2 regions of the Citricoccus sp. SGAir0253 genome follow, and region 1 is predicted to be linked to the other one. Evidence: predicted binding sites of a transcription regulator. Region 1 holds the regulator's gene; the other holds the start of a gene.
What was found. Region 1 encodes LexA, which represses DNA repair genes until DNA is damaged. Its sites were predicted from a motif close to TCGAACANNTGTTCGA; they were not measured.
Positions count from the first base shown of each region.

Region 2: a site for LexA is predicted at 5,027-5,042, ahead of E7744_RS08310 (DUF6504 family protein). Genes of this name have one in related genera too.

Region 1 covers NZ_CP039424.1:2,321,607-2,329,307, forward strand. The annotation lists gene E7744_RS15835 (Ig-like domain-containing protein) at 1-950, opposite strand, end outside; gene E7744_RS10230 (histidinol-phosphate transaminase) at 1,031-2,149, opposite strand; gene E7744_RS10235 (LysM peptidoglycan-binding domain-containing protein) at 2,229-2,588, opposite strand; gene lexA (transcriptional repressor LexA) at 2,902-3,543, shown strand; gene E7744_RS10245 (hypothetical protein) at 3,603-4,676, shown strand; gene E7744_RS10250 (ATP-dependent DNA helicase) at 4,797-6,860, opposite strand; gene hflX (GTPase HflX) at 6,857-7,701, opposite strand, start outside.
Region 2 covers NZ_CP039424.1:1,868,456-1,876,156, reverse strand. The annotation lists gene E7744_RS08325 (LuxR family transcriptional regulator) at 1-2,251, shown strand, start outside; gene E7744_RS08320 (aromatic acid/H+ symport family MFS transporter) at 2,393-3,814, opposite strand; gene E7744_RS08315 (maleylpyruvate isomerase family mycothiol-dependent enzyme) at 4,081-4,779, shown strand; gene E7744_RS08310 (DUF6504 family protein) at 5,246-5,575, shown strand; gene E7744_RS08305 (DNA polymerase III subunit alpha) at 5,575-7,701, shown strand, end outside.

The DNA of each region.
Region 1 (7,701 bases):
CCGGTCGCCGACGAGGCCGCGTGGGTGCACCCGGCCACTCGCACGGGCGCCGTCGACTGCGCCGGCCCGGCGGTCCCCCCCGGTCGGGACGCCCCGGCGCCGGGATCCCCCGGGGCCGCGATGGGCAGGGCGGTGACGGTCCCGGAGCCGAGGTCCACGGTCAACAGCTCCCGCGTCGTGGCCAGGGCCACGGCCGTCGCCTCCGGACCGGCCGGCTGGGGGACGGCACCGACGAGGCGGTCGTCCCGGATGCTGCCCCCCGGCCACGCGAGGCGGCCGGCATCGGCGTCGACGACGACGGGCACGTCCCCCACCGCGGTGACGGTGGGCTCCCCCATCGCCTCCAACCCGTCCAGTCGCTCGACGCCGGACTCCTCGAAGGCCCCGCCGGGTTGCCCGGGCGGCGCGAACCGGTGCACGGTGTCCTCGTGCAGGTCCGCCACGAGCACCTCGCCGGCCAGGGAGGTCGTGGAGGCGACGAAGCCCTCCCCCTCGTAGAGCGGGTCCTCGCCCGGGACCTGGAGGGTGGGCGCCGCGGTGCCGGCGAAGACCCTTCCCTCCTCCTGGTCGCTGGCCGAGATCGACCCGCCACCCAGGGCGAAGCCCGCGGTGGCCGGCATCATCACCTGGTCGCCCACGGCCATGGCCACCGGGTCGAGGCCCACCAGGGCACCGGAGGCCGGGTCGAGCATCACGGCGACCGCGTCCTGCTGGTGCAGCTGCGCGTCCTCGAACGGGGGCCTCAGTCCGCCGTCCAGCGTCCGGGAGGGGTGGTTCAGGTGGCCGACGTACCCACCGTCCTCGTAGGTGACCCAGATGCCGCCGTCATGCAGGTCCATCTCGGCCGCCTGGAAGCCCGGGTGGAGCATCGCACCGGTGACCACGAGCGCTCCGACCGCCGTGAAGGCCACCGGTGCCGTGTACGCGCGCTTCCAGTCCGGCCGTGCCACGGCCCTCCCCCCACAGACTTCGGGCCCCTCCCCGCGAGGGCCCCTCCCAGTCTACGGGCCCGGCCCGGCATGCTGCCACGTCAGGACCGGTGGAGCACCTCGCGCAGGGCGGTGAGGAACGCCGTCGTCTCCGCCTCGGTGCCGGCGGTGACGCGCAGGTGCCCCGGGATGCCGACGTCGCGCACCAGCACGCCGTGCTCCAGCAGGCCCCGCCAGACGGCGTGCGAGTCGTCCAGTCCGCCGAAGAAGACGAAGTTCGAGTCCGAGATCGCCGGGGACAGTCCGAGCTCGCGCAGGCCCGTGACGATCCGGTCCCGCTGGGCCTTGATGTCCTCGACGTTCTCCAGCAGGACGTCATAGTGCTGGAGGGCGGCGTTGGCCGTGGCCTGGGACACGGCGGAGAGGTGGTACGGCAACCGCACGAGGCGCAGGGCGTCGGTGACCTCCGGGGCCGCGGCGAGGTAGCCCAGGCGTGCCCCCGCGAGGGCGAAGGCCTTGGACATGGTCCGGGTGACCACGAGCCGCGGGCGGCCGGGCAGCAGCGTCAGCGCGGAGCGGGTCCCGGCCAGGGCGAACTCGGCGTACGCCTCGTCCACCACGACCATGCCATCGAAGGCCTCGGCGGCCTCGTAGACGGCCTCCACGACGTCCAGTCCCAGCGCCGTGCCCGTCGGGTTGTTCGGGGAGCACAGCAGCACCACGTGGGGGCGGTGCTCGCTCACCTGGGCCGCGGCGGAGGCCGCCGTCAGGGAGAAGTCCTCACCCCGCTCCCCGGCCACGTAGGCGGTGTCCGTGCCGGCGGCGAGCAGGGGGTACATCGAGTAGGTCGGCGGGAAGGACAGCACGCTGCGCCCGGGGCCGCCGAAGGCCTGCAGCAGCTGCTGCAGGATCTCGTTCGAGCCGTTGGCGGCCCACAGGTTGTCCGCGGACAGCCCATGCCCCAGGTACTCGGCCAGGCGCTTCCGCAGCTCGGTGAACTCCCGGTCCGGGTAGCGGTTGAGGGTGACGGCGGCCTCGGCCACGGACGCCGTGATCGCCTCGACGACCTCCGGGGGCACGGGATGCGTGTTCTCGTTCGTGTTGAGCGCGACGGCCACGTCCAGCTGGGGCGCGCCGTAGGGGCTCAGCCCGCGGAGGTTCTCGCGGAGGGGCAGGGCGGCCAGGGCCTCCTGGCTGGACAGGGAATCGTCGGTGCTCACCCGGTCCAGTCTAGGACCGGCCGCGGCCACGCCCCGCTCCGGTCTCGCCGGTTTACGCCGCCGAGGCCGGCGGCGGGGGTCAGCCCGCGGCCGGGACGAAGAGGACCTGCCCCGGCTGCAGGTCCGGGCCCGAGAGGTCGTTGAGCTCGCCGATGCGCAGGATGGTCTCGTTGCGCGGACCCTCCGGGACCGCCTCACCGGCCAGGGACCACAGCGTGTCCCCGTAGTCCACGGTGACCGACCGCAGGGCGGGGGCGGAGCGCTCGGGCGAGGCGGCCGCGGGGGCCACGGCGTGGGCGCCGAAGAACACGGCGGCGGCCGCGGCCAGCACGGCCAGCACGATGACGGGCAGCCCGAGCAGCAGGAGGCGGCCGCGGCGGTTCAGGCGGAACCCGGCGACGCGGTGGACGGGGACCCCGATCGATGCTGCAGTGCTCATGCTCTCCTGCCTCTCCGCCCGGCGAGCGGGCTGATCGAACGTGTGTTCTAGTTCCTCGTTGCCATGTCTAGCACGCATGTTCGAGACACGCCAAGCGAAAGTTCGAACATACCTTTGAATCCGGCCGTCTCCTCCCGTAGCATCGGGGGCAGGACGTGGCGTGACGCCGCCCGGCGGGACGGCCACGGCACAGCCCAGTCGGCCCCACGGACACGATAAGAACGGACCCACGCATGGCCACCCGGAACCCCTTGCCCACGCCAGACGCCCCGTCCCCGACCGCGGCGCGTCCCCTCACCCCCGCCAGCGGGTCATCCTGGGCTCGATCCGGTCCGCCATCGCCCAGCACGGCTACCCGCCGTCCATGCGGGAGATCGGCGACGCCGCGGGCCTGGCGTCCCTGTCCTCCGTCACCCACCAGCTGGGGCAGCTGGAGAAGTGGGGCTACATCCGCAAGGACCCGGGCCGGCCGCGGGCCATGGAGGTCCTGCTCGACGAGGACGGCCGGCCCGTTGCCGGCGGTGCTCCGGAGGCCGCGCCGGCGCCGGTGGCCACGCTGCACACGGGCGCCGTCGAGGGGCACGGGGTGCCCGTGCCGCTGGTCGGCCGCATCGCCGCCGGCGGCCCCATCCTGGCCGAGCAGCAGGTCGAGGACGTCATGACCCTCCCCCGGCAGCTCACCGGCGAGGGCGAGCTGTTCATGCTGCGCGTCTCGGGCGACTCGATGGTGGACGCCGCCATCTGCGACGGCGACTGGGTCGTGGTCCGGCGCCAGCACGCCGCGCAGAACGGGGACATCGTGGCCGCACTGTTGGACGACGAGGCCACCGTCAAGACCTTCCGCCAGCGGGACGGCCACACCTGGCTGCTGCCGCAGAACTCCGCCTACGAGCCGATCCTGGGGGACGAGGCGACGGTGATGGGCAAGGTCGTCACCGTGCTGCGCTCCCTCTGACCGGGGCCCGGCACGGGGACGCACCGTGCCCGGGTCGATGACGAACGGAGGAGGATCCGATGAGGAACCACCGTCCCTTCCCGACCGGCGTGCGCGTCGCGGACGCCGAGCGCTTCGTGTTCACCCATGCCCGGCTGCTGGAGCGCCGGCGGGTGGACCTGCTGCTCCACGGCGGGGACCAGGACGGGGTCCTCGCCGCGCTGGGGGCCTACCGCAACCCGGACGGCGGCTTCGGGCACGGGCTCGAGCCGGACCTCCGGTCCCCGCTGAGCGAGCCGCTGTCCACCCTGGCCGCCCTGGACCTGCTGGCCGGCTGGGGGCTGGCCGACCACCCGTGGGTCCGCACCGGCCTCGAGTGGGCCGCCGCCACGTCCGGCCTCGACGGGTCCCTGCCGTTCATGACCGAGCCGTCCCGGCCCTGGCCCCGGGCGCCCTGGGTCGAGCCGGGCCCCGCCGGCTCCCTCCTGACGTTCGGCTTCGCCGCGGCGGCGCTGCGCACGGGCTTCACCGGCGGCTGGTCCGAGGCGGCCGTCGCGTGGTGCCACGCACGCCTGGGCGGCCCGGCGCCGCTGCCCGCCTACGAGGTCAAGTACGCGCTGCGGTTCCTGTCCGCCGAGCTGGCCGTGCTCGGCGCGTCCGCCTCCGCGCCCGGGGCCGACGCCCCGCCCGCGCTCCCCGCGACGGCGAGCCCGGCGCCCGATGACCCCGCCCCACGCGCGTTCCCCTCCGCCGCGGCCTCCGCGGGTCCCGGCGTCCGGGCCGCCGAGGCGGTCCGGGCGGACCTGGCGCGGCTGCGCGAGCGGCTCGGGGAGGACGGCGGCCTGCCCGTGGCGGGCGGGGCGGAGGGCGAGCGGCTACGCCCGTGGGACTTCGCCGGGGATCCCTGGTCCGGCACGGACCCCCGGTCGGGACCGGACGGCTCCGGGCCGATCGGGGCTGCGGGCGGGGCGGCCGGGGCCGTCTTCACGGCCGCGCAGCTGGCCGCCGACCTCGAGCGCGTCGCCGGCGGCCAGCACGCGGACGGCGGCTGGACGGTCGACTGGCCGGCCTGGTGCCCGGCCCAGGGCCACGAGTGGCGCGGGATCCGCACCGTGGAGTCCCTCGAGCTGCTCTCCGCCGCGGCGCCCGCCTGACGGCACCGCGCCCGCCTGACGGCACCGCGCGCGTCGAGACCGTCCCGCGTCGAGACCGTCCCGCGTCGAGACCCCGTCGAGGACGCCCCGTCGGGGGCAGCCCCGGGGCCGCCCGGTCCCTCAGCCGCGCAGCCGCCCGAGCACGCCGCGCACGACGGCGGGGTCCGTGGTCGGCCAGAAGTCGGGCAGCGTGGACCGCAGGAACCCGCCGTAGCGCTCGGTGGCCAGCCGCGGGTCCAGCACGGCCACGACGCCGCGGTCGGTGGCGGTCCGGATGAGCCGCCCCGCGCCCTGCGCCAGGCGGACGGCCGCGTGGGTCGCGGAGACGGCCATGAACCCATTGCCCCCGTGGCGGCTGACGTCCCGGGAGCGGGCCGTGCCGAGGGGGTCGTCCGGCCGGGGGAACGGGATGCGGTCGATCACCACGAGCCGGCACGAGGGGCCCGGCACGTCGACGCCCTGCCACAGGCTCATGGTGCCGAAGAGGCACGTGTCCGGCTCGGCGGCGAACCGGCGGACGAGGGCGGACAGGGTGGCGTCCCCCTGGCACAGCACCTCGGGGGCGGACCCCAGCCGGGAGCGCATCTCCGCGGCGGCGTCCTCCGCGGCCCGCCGGGAGGAGAACAGGCACAGCGCCCCGCCCCCGGAGGCCCGCAGCAGCTCCTCGAGCTCGTCGTAGGACTCCGGTGCGGCGGTGCGCCCGGGGCGGGGCAGGTGCCGGGCCACGTAGAGCACGCCCTGGCGCGGGTAGTCGAACGGGCTGCCCACGTCCACGCCCGTCCACCGGGGCGCCCCCTCCCCTAGCAGCCCGAGGGCCCCGGCCACGGGGTCGAAGGAGTCGCCCACGGCGAGGGTCGCGGAGGTCAGCACGGTGGTCGCCTGGCCGAACAGCCCATCCCGGAGCCGGCCGGCCACGGACAGCGGGGCGACGGAGAGCATCGGCGCCGCCGTCTCGTCCCCGGGCACCCAGCCGGTCCCCGGCTCGAAGCGGCCCGGGCGGGAGGCCCACAGCACCTCCGGGTACTCGGCCTCGGGGGTGGTGCCGAGCATGCGCTCGGCCACCTCGAGGACCTCCTGGAGGCGGGAGCGGGCCATCTGGCGGCCGCCGTCGGCCGCGGTGTCCCCGGCGGACCCGCCGCCCTTGGAGTCGCTCAGCGCCTGGCGGGCCGCGGCGGCCACCGCGCGCAGCGCGCCGGCCTGCACCTCGTCCGGGCCGCGCGCGATCAGCCCGGTGGGCGTGGCCGCGAACGCGGCGTCCAGCCCGGTCCCGGCCTGGACGAGGTCCTCCACCGCGACGGCGGTGTGCTTCCGGGCCGAGGACGCCGCCGCCTGGACGATGCCCCCGGACAGCTGTCCGGTGACCGCCCCGGTGACGCGGTCCTGCAGCTCGTGCGCCTCGTCCACGACCACCGCGTCGAACTCGGGCAGCACGGCCAGTCCCTCGAACGCGCTGAGGGCGAGCATCGCGTGGTTGGTCACCACCACGTCGGCCTCGGCGGCGTCCGCGCGGGCCCGCTCGGAGAAGCACTCGGCCGCCATCGGGCACCGCTGGGGACCGATGCAGTCCACGGCGGACACCGAGACCTGGCGCCAGGCCCGGTCGCTCACCCCGGGCTCGAGGTCGTCGCGGTCCCCCGTGTCCGTCTCCTCGGCCCACTCGCGCAGGCGCCTGACCTCCCGGCCCAGCGGACTGGTGGGGCCGTCGTCGCCGGAGACCATCGCCTCGCCGTCGTCGGCGAGGCCGAACAGGGCCGCGCCGTCCTCCTCGGGGAACCCTCCGTCGACCTTGTGCCGGCACAGGTAGTTCGAGCGGCCCTTGACCAGCGCGACGGTCATCTCCCGCGGCAGCTCGTCCCGCAGGGCCTCGAGCAGGCGCGGGGCGTCCCGGCGCATGATCTGGGCCTGCAGGGCGAGGGTGGCCGTGGCCACGACGACGGGCCGCTCGGCGTCCACCGCGTGCTGCAGGGCCGGCACGAGGTACGCCAGCGACTTGCCGGTGCCGGTGCCGGCCTGCACCAGCAGGTGCGTCCCGGACTCCAGCGAGCGCGCGACCTCCACGACCATCCGCCGCTGCCCGTCCCGGCGCTGCCCGCCGGTGGCCTCGACGGCGGCATCGAGCCAGTCGAGGGCCTGCCGCTCGGCCTCCGTGCGGGCGAGGACCTCCTCCTGGACCGTCCCCGTCATGCGCCGGCCGGTTCCGGCCGGTCGACCGCGAAGCGCCGCAGGTCCTCGGCGAGGTCCTCGCGCACCAGCACGCGCAGGCGGGTGCCCCCGGCCTCGTACGTCTCGGAGATGATGTCCGCGTCCGGGGAGTGCAGCCGCGACACCACGTCCCCGGCGGTGAACGGGATCAGCAGGTCCAGCGCGACGTTGGGGCGCGGGATGGCGTCCGCGATCGCCCGCTCGAGCTCCGGGATCCCCTCGCCCGTGCGGGCGGAGACGACCACGGACCGCGGCTCCCGCTGGCGCAGCCGCGCCAGCACCACCGGGTCGGCGGCGTCGGCCTTGTTCAGCACGACGATCTCCGGGATCCGGCGCGCGTCCACCTCGGCGAGCACGGTGCGGACCGCGGCGATCTGCCCCTCGGGGTCCGGGTGGGAGGCGTCCACGACGTGCAGGATGACGTCCGCGTCCGCGACCTCCTCCAGCGTGGAGCGGAACGCCTCGACCAGCTGCGTGGGCAGCGAGCGCACGAACCCGACCGTGTCCGAGAGCGTGTAGCCGATCCCGTCCGGGGTGACGGCCTTGCGCACCGTGGGGTCCAGGGTGGCGAACAGGGCGTTCTCCACGAGCACGCCGGCGTGCGTGAGCCGGTTCAGCAGCGACGACTTGCCCGCGTTCGTGTAGCCGGCGATCGCCACGGACGGGACGCGGTTCCGGCGCCGGTTGGCCCGCTTGGTCTCCCGCGCCGGCTTCATCGCGGCGATCTCCCGGCGCAGCTTGGCCATCCGGGTCCGGATCCGCCGGCGGTCCAGCTCGATCTTCGTCTCGCCGGGGCCGCGGGATCCGATGCCCTCGCCGCCGG
Region 2 (7,701 bases), 450 kb from region 1:
CAACGGCCACCGGGCCGGCCGGCTGCAGCTGGACCCGCTGACCGCGGGCGAGGTCCAGGACCTCGCCCGGCGCGACTTCGGGCTGGACCTGGGCACGACGGCGGCCCAGCGGCTCGTCGCGCACACCCGCGGCTGGCCCCAGCCGATCGTGGAGCTGCTGGGCGAGCTGCCCCCCGAGACGTGGCAGAGCTGGTTCCCGTCGCTGCCGGCGAGCTCGCGGATGGTCGCCCAGGTCTCGGGCCTGCTGGCCGCCGGTTCGCCGGAGCTGACGGCCGTCGTCGAGGCCGTGGCCGTGCTGGGCGACCAGGCCGGACCGGAGGAGACCGGCCGGGTCAGCGGGGTGGGCTCCGTCATGCAGGCGCTCGACGAGGCGCACCGCGCGGGCCTCGTGCGGCTGCGCAGCGACGAGGCCCGGTCGGTGGTGGACTTCGTGGAGCCCGGCGCCGCCGAGGCCGTGTACGACCTGGTGCCGCCGAGCCGCCGGCTCGCCCTGCACCGCCGGGCCGCCGAGGTGGTCGCGGACGAGGGCCAGCGGCTGGCGCACCGGGTGGCGGCGACGCTCGGCGCGGACGAGGACCTCGCCCGGGAACTGGAGGAGTTCGCCCGGCGCCAGGCCCGGCGCGGGGCCTGGCACGACGTGTCCAACGCCCTGTTCGCCGCCGCGCGGCTCTCGCCCGACGGCACCGACCGCGGGGACCGCGTGCTGCGCGCCGTGGACGCGCTCGTCGGCTCGGGCAGCATCGCCGAGGCGCAGGTGTGGACCGCGGCCGTCGAGTCGATGCCCGCCTCGCCGCTGCGCTCCTCCGTGCTCGGCTACCTCTCCACCGCCTCCGGCCAGAACCACAGCGCCCGGACCCAGCTCACCCAGGCCTGGGAGGCCAGCGATCCCGCCACGGACCCCGAGGCCGCGGCGCAGGTGGCCCAGCGGCTCGTGCTGCACGGACTGGCGTCCTGGGACGGTCCGGCCATGACCCGGTGGGCGGAGACGGCCATGTCCCTCACCCCGGCGGGTGCGCCGGCGCACGTCGAGTCGGCCGCGATCTACGGGCTCGGCCTCTACGCCCAGGGCCGCCTGCACGAGGCCGAGGCGGCCTACGAGGAGGCGCTCGGGCTCGCGGGGGAGACGGCCCAGAAGCAGCGGCTGCAGATGGGCGCGGCCTGGCTCGCGCTGCGCGCCGACGACGTGGAGCACGCCCTCGTCAACTTCGAGGCCGCCACCCCCACCGAGCCGCGCGGGGGGTCCCTGCGGATCTCGCTGTGGGCCGAGGCGTGGCTGGCCCGGACCCAGCTGATCCTCGGTGACTGGGACGCGGCCGCGATCACGGTCTCCCGGGCCTCGTCCCGGCTGGAGGCCTCGCGCATGCCCCTCGTGGGGCCGCTGCTGTACTGGACCGCCGCCGAGCTGTGGTCCATGCGCGGGGACTGGGCGCGGGCCCGGCAGTACGTCTCGCGCGCCGCCGTGCACCCGGGCTCCTACGCGGCCATGCAGGTCCCCTCGCACCTGGCGCGGGCCCGCTTCCACGAGGCCCGGGCCGACTACGAGAGCGCGCTCGAGGCCCTCGAGCCGCTCACCGAGATCGACCCCTGGACCCCCGAGCGCGTCTCGTTCTGGCCGTGGCAGGACACCTACGTCAACGCGCTCGTCATGACGAACCGGCTCGACCGGGCCGCCGCGTTCCTGCGGGACCTCGAGGCCGTGCCGCGCGAACGGGCGATCCCCACCGACGAGGCCCGGCTGGCGTGGGCCCGCGGCCGGCTGGTGGCCGCCCAGGGCGACCCGGACTCGGCCCGCGAGCACTTCGAGCGGGCGCTGCTGCACCTGCGCGGGCTGCACCGGCCCTACCTGCGCGCCCGCATCAGCTTCGCCTTCGGGCAGAGCATGCGCCGGGCGGGCAAGCGGCGCCTGGCCTCCTCCGTGCTGCAGGTCGCCCGGGACCTGTACGACGCCCTCGGCGCGACGACCTACGTGGACCGCTGCGACCGCGAGCTCAAGGCGACCGGCATGGACACCTCCGGCGTGGAGGACCCCGCCGATCCGGTGCTGGCCGTCGTCGGCCGGGCCGAGAGCGAGCTGACCGCCCAGGAACTGGCCGTGGCCGAGCTCGTGGCGGCCGGGGCCACCAACAAGGAGGCCGCCCGGTCCCTGTTCCTGGCCGAGAAGACGGTGCAGTACCACCTGACGCGGATCTACCGGAAGCTCGGGATCCGCTCCCGCAGCGAGCTCGCCGCCCGCTACCGCCGCGGGGAGTGAGCTCCCCGGGACCGCGTTGCCGGCCCGCGCGCCGTCGGGGGCGGCCCCGGACATGCCACGGGCGGGCCGGCGTCGTCGACGCCGGCCCGCCCGGTGGTGGGGGGACCCCGGTCCCGCGCGGTGCGGGACCGGGGAAGGGCCTCAGGCCCGCGTGCCCGCGGTGTCCACGGTGGGTGCGCCCTGGCCGGTGCCCGGGCCGGCGAGGTCACCGGAGGAGCCGGCGGCGAGCTCCTCGGCCCGCTCCTCGGCCGCCTCGAGCCGGCGCTGGCGGGGCACCAGGATGGTGACGAGGGCGCCGAAGAGGGCGACCCCGCCGAAGATGTAGAAGGCGGTGCCGCCGGTGATGCCGGCCGCGGCGAGCCAGCCGCCCACGAGCGGGCCGAGGACGCCGCCGATCCGGCCGAAGCCGGCGACCCAGGACACCCCGGCCGCGCGGGCGTTGGTGGTGTAGTAGTTCGAGCTGAAGCCGTAGATCAACACCTGGGTGCCCAGGGTGCCCACGCCGGCGATCGCGATGTAGAGGAACAGGACCGGGGCGGGGAACTGGAAGGTCATCAGCACGAGGGTGATCGCGGCCAGCACGAAGGTGGTGGCGACGAGCCGCTGCGCGCCGAGGCGGTCGGCGGCCATCGAGGCGACGATCCCCCCGAGGACGGCTCCGCCGTTGAGGATCAGCAGGAAGGACAGGGAGTAGCTCTTGTCGAAGCCGTAGCCCTCCATGATGCGCGGCAGCCAGGTGTTCAGGCCGTAGGTCAGCAGCAGCCCGGAGAAGGACATGAAGCCGAGCAGGACCGTGGGCAGGAAGAAGGTGCGGGAGAAGGCCGCGGCGAAGCCGCGGCGGGCGGGGGCGGCGCCGGCCTGCTGGACGACGACCTCCTCGACGAGCGGGACGCCGGTGCGCTCGCTGACCCGGCGGGCGTCCTCGACGCGGCCGCGCGAGTGCAGCCAGCGCGGGGACTCCGGCAGCTTGAACCAGGCCAGGGGCAGCAGGAACAGGATCGGGGTGGCCCCGATGAGGAACAGCCCGCGCCAGCCGAGCGGCTCGAGCAGGCCCATGCCGAGCAGGGCGGCGATGACGCCGCCGGCCGGGATGCCCGAGTAGACGACGGCGTTGTAGAAGTTGCGGCGCCCGGCCGGGGCGAACTCGGCGATCGTCGCGCCGGCCGTGGCCAGCAGCACGCCGAGCCCCAGGCCGGTCAGGAAGCGCAACAGGCCGAACATCATCACGGAGGTGCTCAGCGCGGTGAGGAACATGCCGATCGAGAACCAGGCGATGCCGCCCAGGACCAGGCGGCGGCGGCCGAAGTGGTCGCCCAGGAAGCCGCAGGTCAGCGAGCCGACGAGGACCCCGAGCAGGGCGTAGGAGCCCAGGGCGCCAGCGGTGGCCGGGTCCACGGCGCCGATGTGGCCGGGGTCGTCCATGAGGGTGGAGAGCACGGTGCCGTACACGGTCAGGTCGTAGCCGTCGAACAGCAGCGCGAGGCAGACGATGGCGGCGACCCAGTTGGCGGTGCGTCGCTCCTTGGCGGGGTCCGGGGAGACGGAGTGATGAGCCTGTGGCATTCCCGGGGTTCCTCTCTGGTCGGGGTCACGGCCGGGTGGCCGGATCGGTGGCGGGACGGCAGTCGTCCCGGGACTGTCGACTACGGTTCCAGAGATGTGAGCGGCGTCATATGAGGGTTTTCCCCGGTGATCCGCCGGGGGGTGGGGGGTGCCGGCCCGGGGTCGGAATCGTTGAGATCCCCACGCTCTCGATGGTGACGGAATGCGTCTGGACGGTCCGGTGGGGGTCGTGGCCCGTGACCGGTCCCACGGATAGGGTGGCGTGCATGATCAACCCTGCGCGACTGCATTCCGACCTGTCCCGCCTCGGCCGGGAGACCGCCATGCTCGAGGCCACCGTCGCCTCCCTGTCGGAGGAGGAGCTCCGGGCCCCGTCGCTGTGCGAGGGGTGGAGCCGGGCCCACGTCGTGGCGCACCTGGCCTCCAACGGCCGGGCCCTCGTGCGGCTCATCGACTGGGCCACGACCGGCGAGGAGCAGCAGCCGTACCCCTCCCGGGAGGCCCGGGACGCGGAGATCGACGAGCTGGCCGCCCTGCCGCGCGAGGAGCTCGTGGCGCGGCTGCGCGAGGCCGGCGAGTACTTCGCGGCCCAGTCCGAGCGGCTGAGCGGGGACCTGGCGGTCGAGTCGGTGGACCTGCACGGCAAGGAGATCCCGGTGACCTCCATCGTCGCCCTGCGGATCGCCGAGGTCGTGGTGCACCACCACGACCTGGACACCGCCTGGACCATCGAGGAGGCGGACCCGGACTCGCTGCTCAACGCGGTCGAGGCGGCCGTGCGGACCATGCGGGCCAAGGGAGCCCCGGGGATGACGCTCGTGACCGAGGAGCGCGACGAGTGGGTCGTCGGGGACGGCGCCCTGCGCGTGGAGTCGGACCGGGAGGGCCTACTGGCCTGGCTGGCCCGCGGCGAGGCCGAGAACGTGGAGGCCGACGGTCCGCTGCCCGCCCTGCCGTCCTGGTGACGCCGGCCGTCCCGGGGGCTCCGTCCTCCCGGTGACGACCCCGGCCCGGGGGCGCTGACCCCCGGGCCGATCCGAGGCCGCGGCCCCCACGGGGCCGCGGCCTCGTGCGTGGGGCGGCGCCGGCCTCCCGCGTCCCCTGGTCCCCCCCCTGCCCCGCGGCCCGCCCTGCGGCCCGCCCCGCCGCCGAGGGGGCCGTGACCTGCGCTCTTATCGTGTCAGGCGCGGTCCGTAGCCTCCCCCTTGGTACTAGAACATGAGTTCTAATACCATGGTGGAGTACGGCCCGCCTTCCCCCAGGCCGTCTACCTCCTACCGCCAGTCCGGCCGTCCCGGCCCCGGACCGACCGTTCCTTCCCAGACGGCCGGTCCCGGAGCCCCGGGGCACCCGGACGCACCGCCGGCCCACGCCGGTGGTGACCCCACGGCACGAGAAGGCACGACGAGAACAGGGCAGGAACCAGGTCCCATGGGAATCTTCACGCAATCGGTCAGGGTCGAGTGCACCACCGCAGGGGTGCCCCGGCGCCTGGAATGGAACGGGCGGACGTACGTCCTGGCGGCCGATCCGGTGCGCTGGTACGAGCGGCGCCGCTGGTGGACCGAGGAGCGCCGGGCCGAGCGGGGCCGGGGCGCCGGGCTGGTGGACCACGAGGTCTGGCGCGTCCAGGTCCGCCTCGAGCGGGCCCGCAACGCGCCCCTGCTCACCCTGGACGTCTCCCACCACCTGGACTCGGGCCGCTGGCGCCTCGTCCGGATCCACGACGGCGCCGGTGTGCGGCTGCGGGAGAGCGCCTGATGGGTGCGGGCTTCCCGCACCTGCACGTGGCCAGCGCCTTCAGCGCCCACCACGGGGTGTCCTGGCCGGCGGAGCTGGCCGCCGCCGCGGCCGCGGACGGTGCCGAGGTCCTGGCCTGCACCGACCGGGACGGGCTGTACGGCACCGCCAAGCACGTCGGCGCCTGCCTGGAGCACGGCCTGGCCCCGGTGGCCGGGGTGGACCTGGCGGTGCGGTGGGGACCTGCCGACGCCGGCCGGCCCGGTCCGGCCGGCCCCCCGGCCCCGGGCGCTCCCGCGGTCCCCGGCCTCCCTCCGGCGCCCGGCGGTCCCGGCGCGCGTGCCGGCCGCATCGTCGTGCTCGCCCGCGGCGGGTGCGGCGGCAGCGGCTACCGGGCCCTGGTCCGGCTGGTCTCGGCGGCCCACGCCCACACCACGGGCGGCTCCGCCGGGGGCACCCCGTACGTCACGATGGCCGAGCTGGCGGCCTGCGCCGCCGGGTCCCACCACGGCGCCGCGCCGGAACTGTTCGTGCTGCTGGGACCGGGCTCCGACGTCGGGCGCCTGATGGCCGCGCGCAAGTACACCGCCGGCCGCGCCCTGCTGCGCCGCTGGAGGGCGGCCCTGCCCGCCGGGTCGCTGCGGGTGGAGGTGGTCTGCCACCTCTCCCCGCCCGGGGAGCGGCTCTCCGCCGCGCACGCCGTGCGGATGCTCCGGGCCGCCGGGGACGTCCGCGTGCCGGCGGTGCTGACCAACGCGGTGCGCTACGCCACCCCGGACGGGGCCGCCACCGCGGACGTGCTCGACGCCGTCCGGGCGCTGAGCTCCCTGGAGGCCGTCACCGACCTGCAGCCCAACGGCCAGGGCTGGCTGAAGCCGTCCGGCCCGCTGCACCAGGTCGCCCGCGAGGTCTGCCGCGAGGCCGGGACCGGCGCCGAGGGGGCACGGGCGCTGCTCGGGGCCACCCACGCCCTGGCCGAGGCGTGCCGGCTGGACCCCGGCCCGGACCTGGGCTGGGGCCGGCCCACGGTGCCCGAGGCCTCGGTGATCGGGATCGAGGGGGACCCGGTCGCCGTCCTGCGCGAGCGTGCCCTCGCCGGGGCCGGCGCCCGCTTCCCGGACCTCTGCCGGGGCGGCCGGTTCTCGTCCTCGCGGGCCGGCCGGGAGCTGGAGCACCGGCTGGAGCACGAGCTGGGGATCATCACCCGGCTCGGCTTCGCCAGCTACTTCCTCACCGTGGCGGAGGTCGTGCGGATGATCGAGGGGATGGGGGTCCGGGTCTCGGCGCGCGGCTCGGGGGCCTCGTCCCTGGTCAACCACCTGCTGCGGATCTCGAACGTGGACCCGATGCGGCACGACCTGGTCTTCGAGCGGTTCCTCTCGCACGACCGCTCCACCCTGCCGGACATCGACGTGGACGTGGAGTCCGCCCGCCGGCACGACGTCTACGAGGCGGTCTTCGCCCGGTTCGGCGCCGAGCGCACCACCCTGATGAGCATGCAGAACGGCTACCGCGCGCGCGGGGCGGTCCGGGACGCCGGGATGGCGCTGGGGATGGAGCCGGAGCAGGTGGACGGGATCGCCAAGCAGCTGTGGCGGTTCTCCGCCTCCAGCTTCCGGGAGGCCCTGGAGCGGATGCCGGAGCTGCGCGGGTTCGCCGAGCGGATCGAGTCCGGCCGCGCCGCCGGCCAGCAGCAGCTCGACCTGCTGGTGGACCTCACCGAGCGGCTGGACCGCCTGCCCCGGCACATCGCCATGCACCCGTGCGGGGTGATCCTGGGGGACGCGACCCTGCTGGACCGCACCCCCGTGCAGCCCTCGGGGATCGGGCTGCCGATGAGCCAGTTCGACAAGCACGACATGGACCCGATGGGCATGCTCAAGCTGGACGTGCTCGGGGTGCGCATGCAGTCCACCATCGCCTACACCCTGGAGGAGATCGAGCGCACCACCGGCCGGCGGGTGGACCTGGAGGAGGTGCCGCTGGACGACGACGCCACCTTCGGGATGATCCGCACCACCCACACCCTGGGCGTGTTCCAGATCGAGTCGCCCGGGCAGCGGGAGCTGATCGGGAAGCTGGCCCCGGTCGAGTTCAACGACCTGATCATCGACATCTCCCTGTTCCGGCCCGGGCCCATGCAGTCG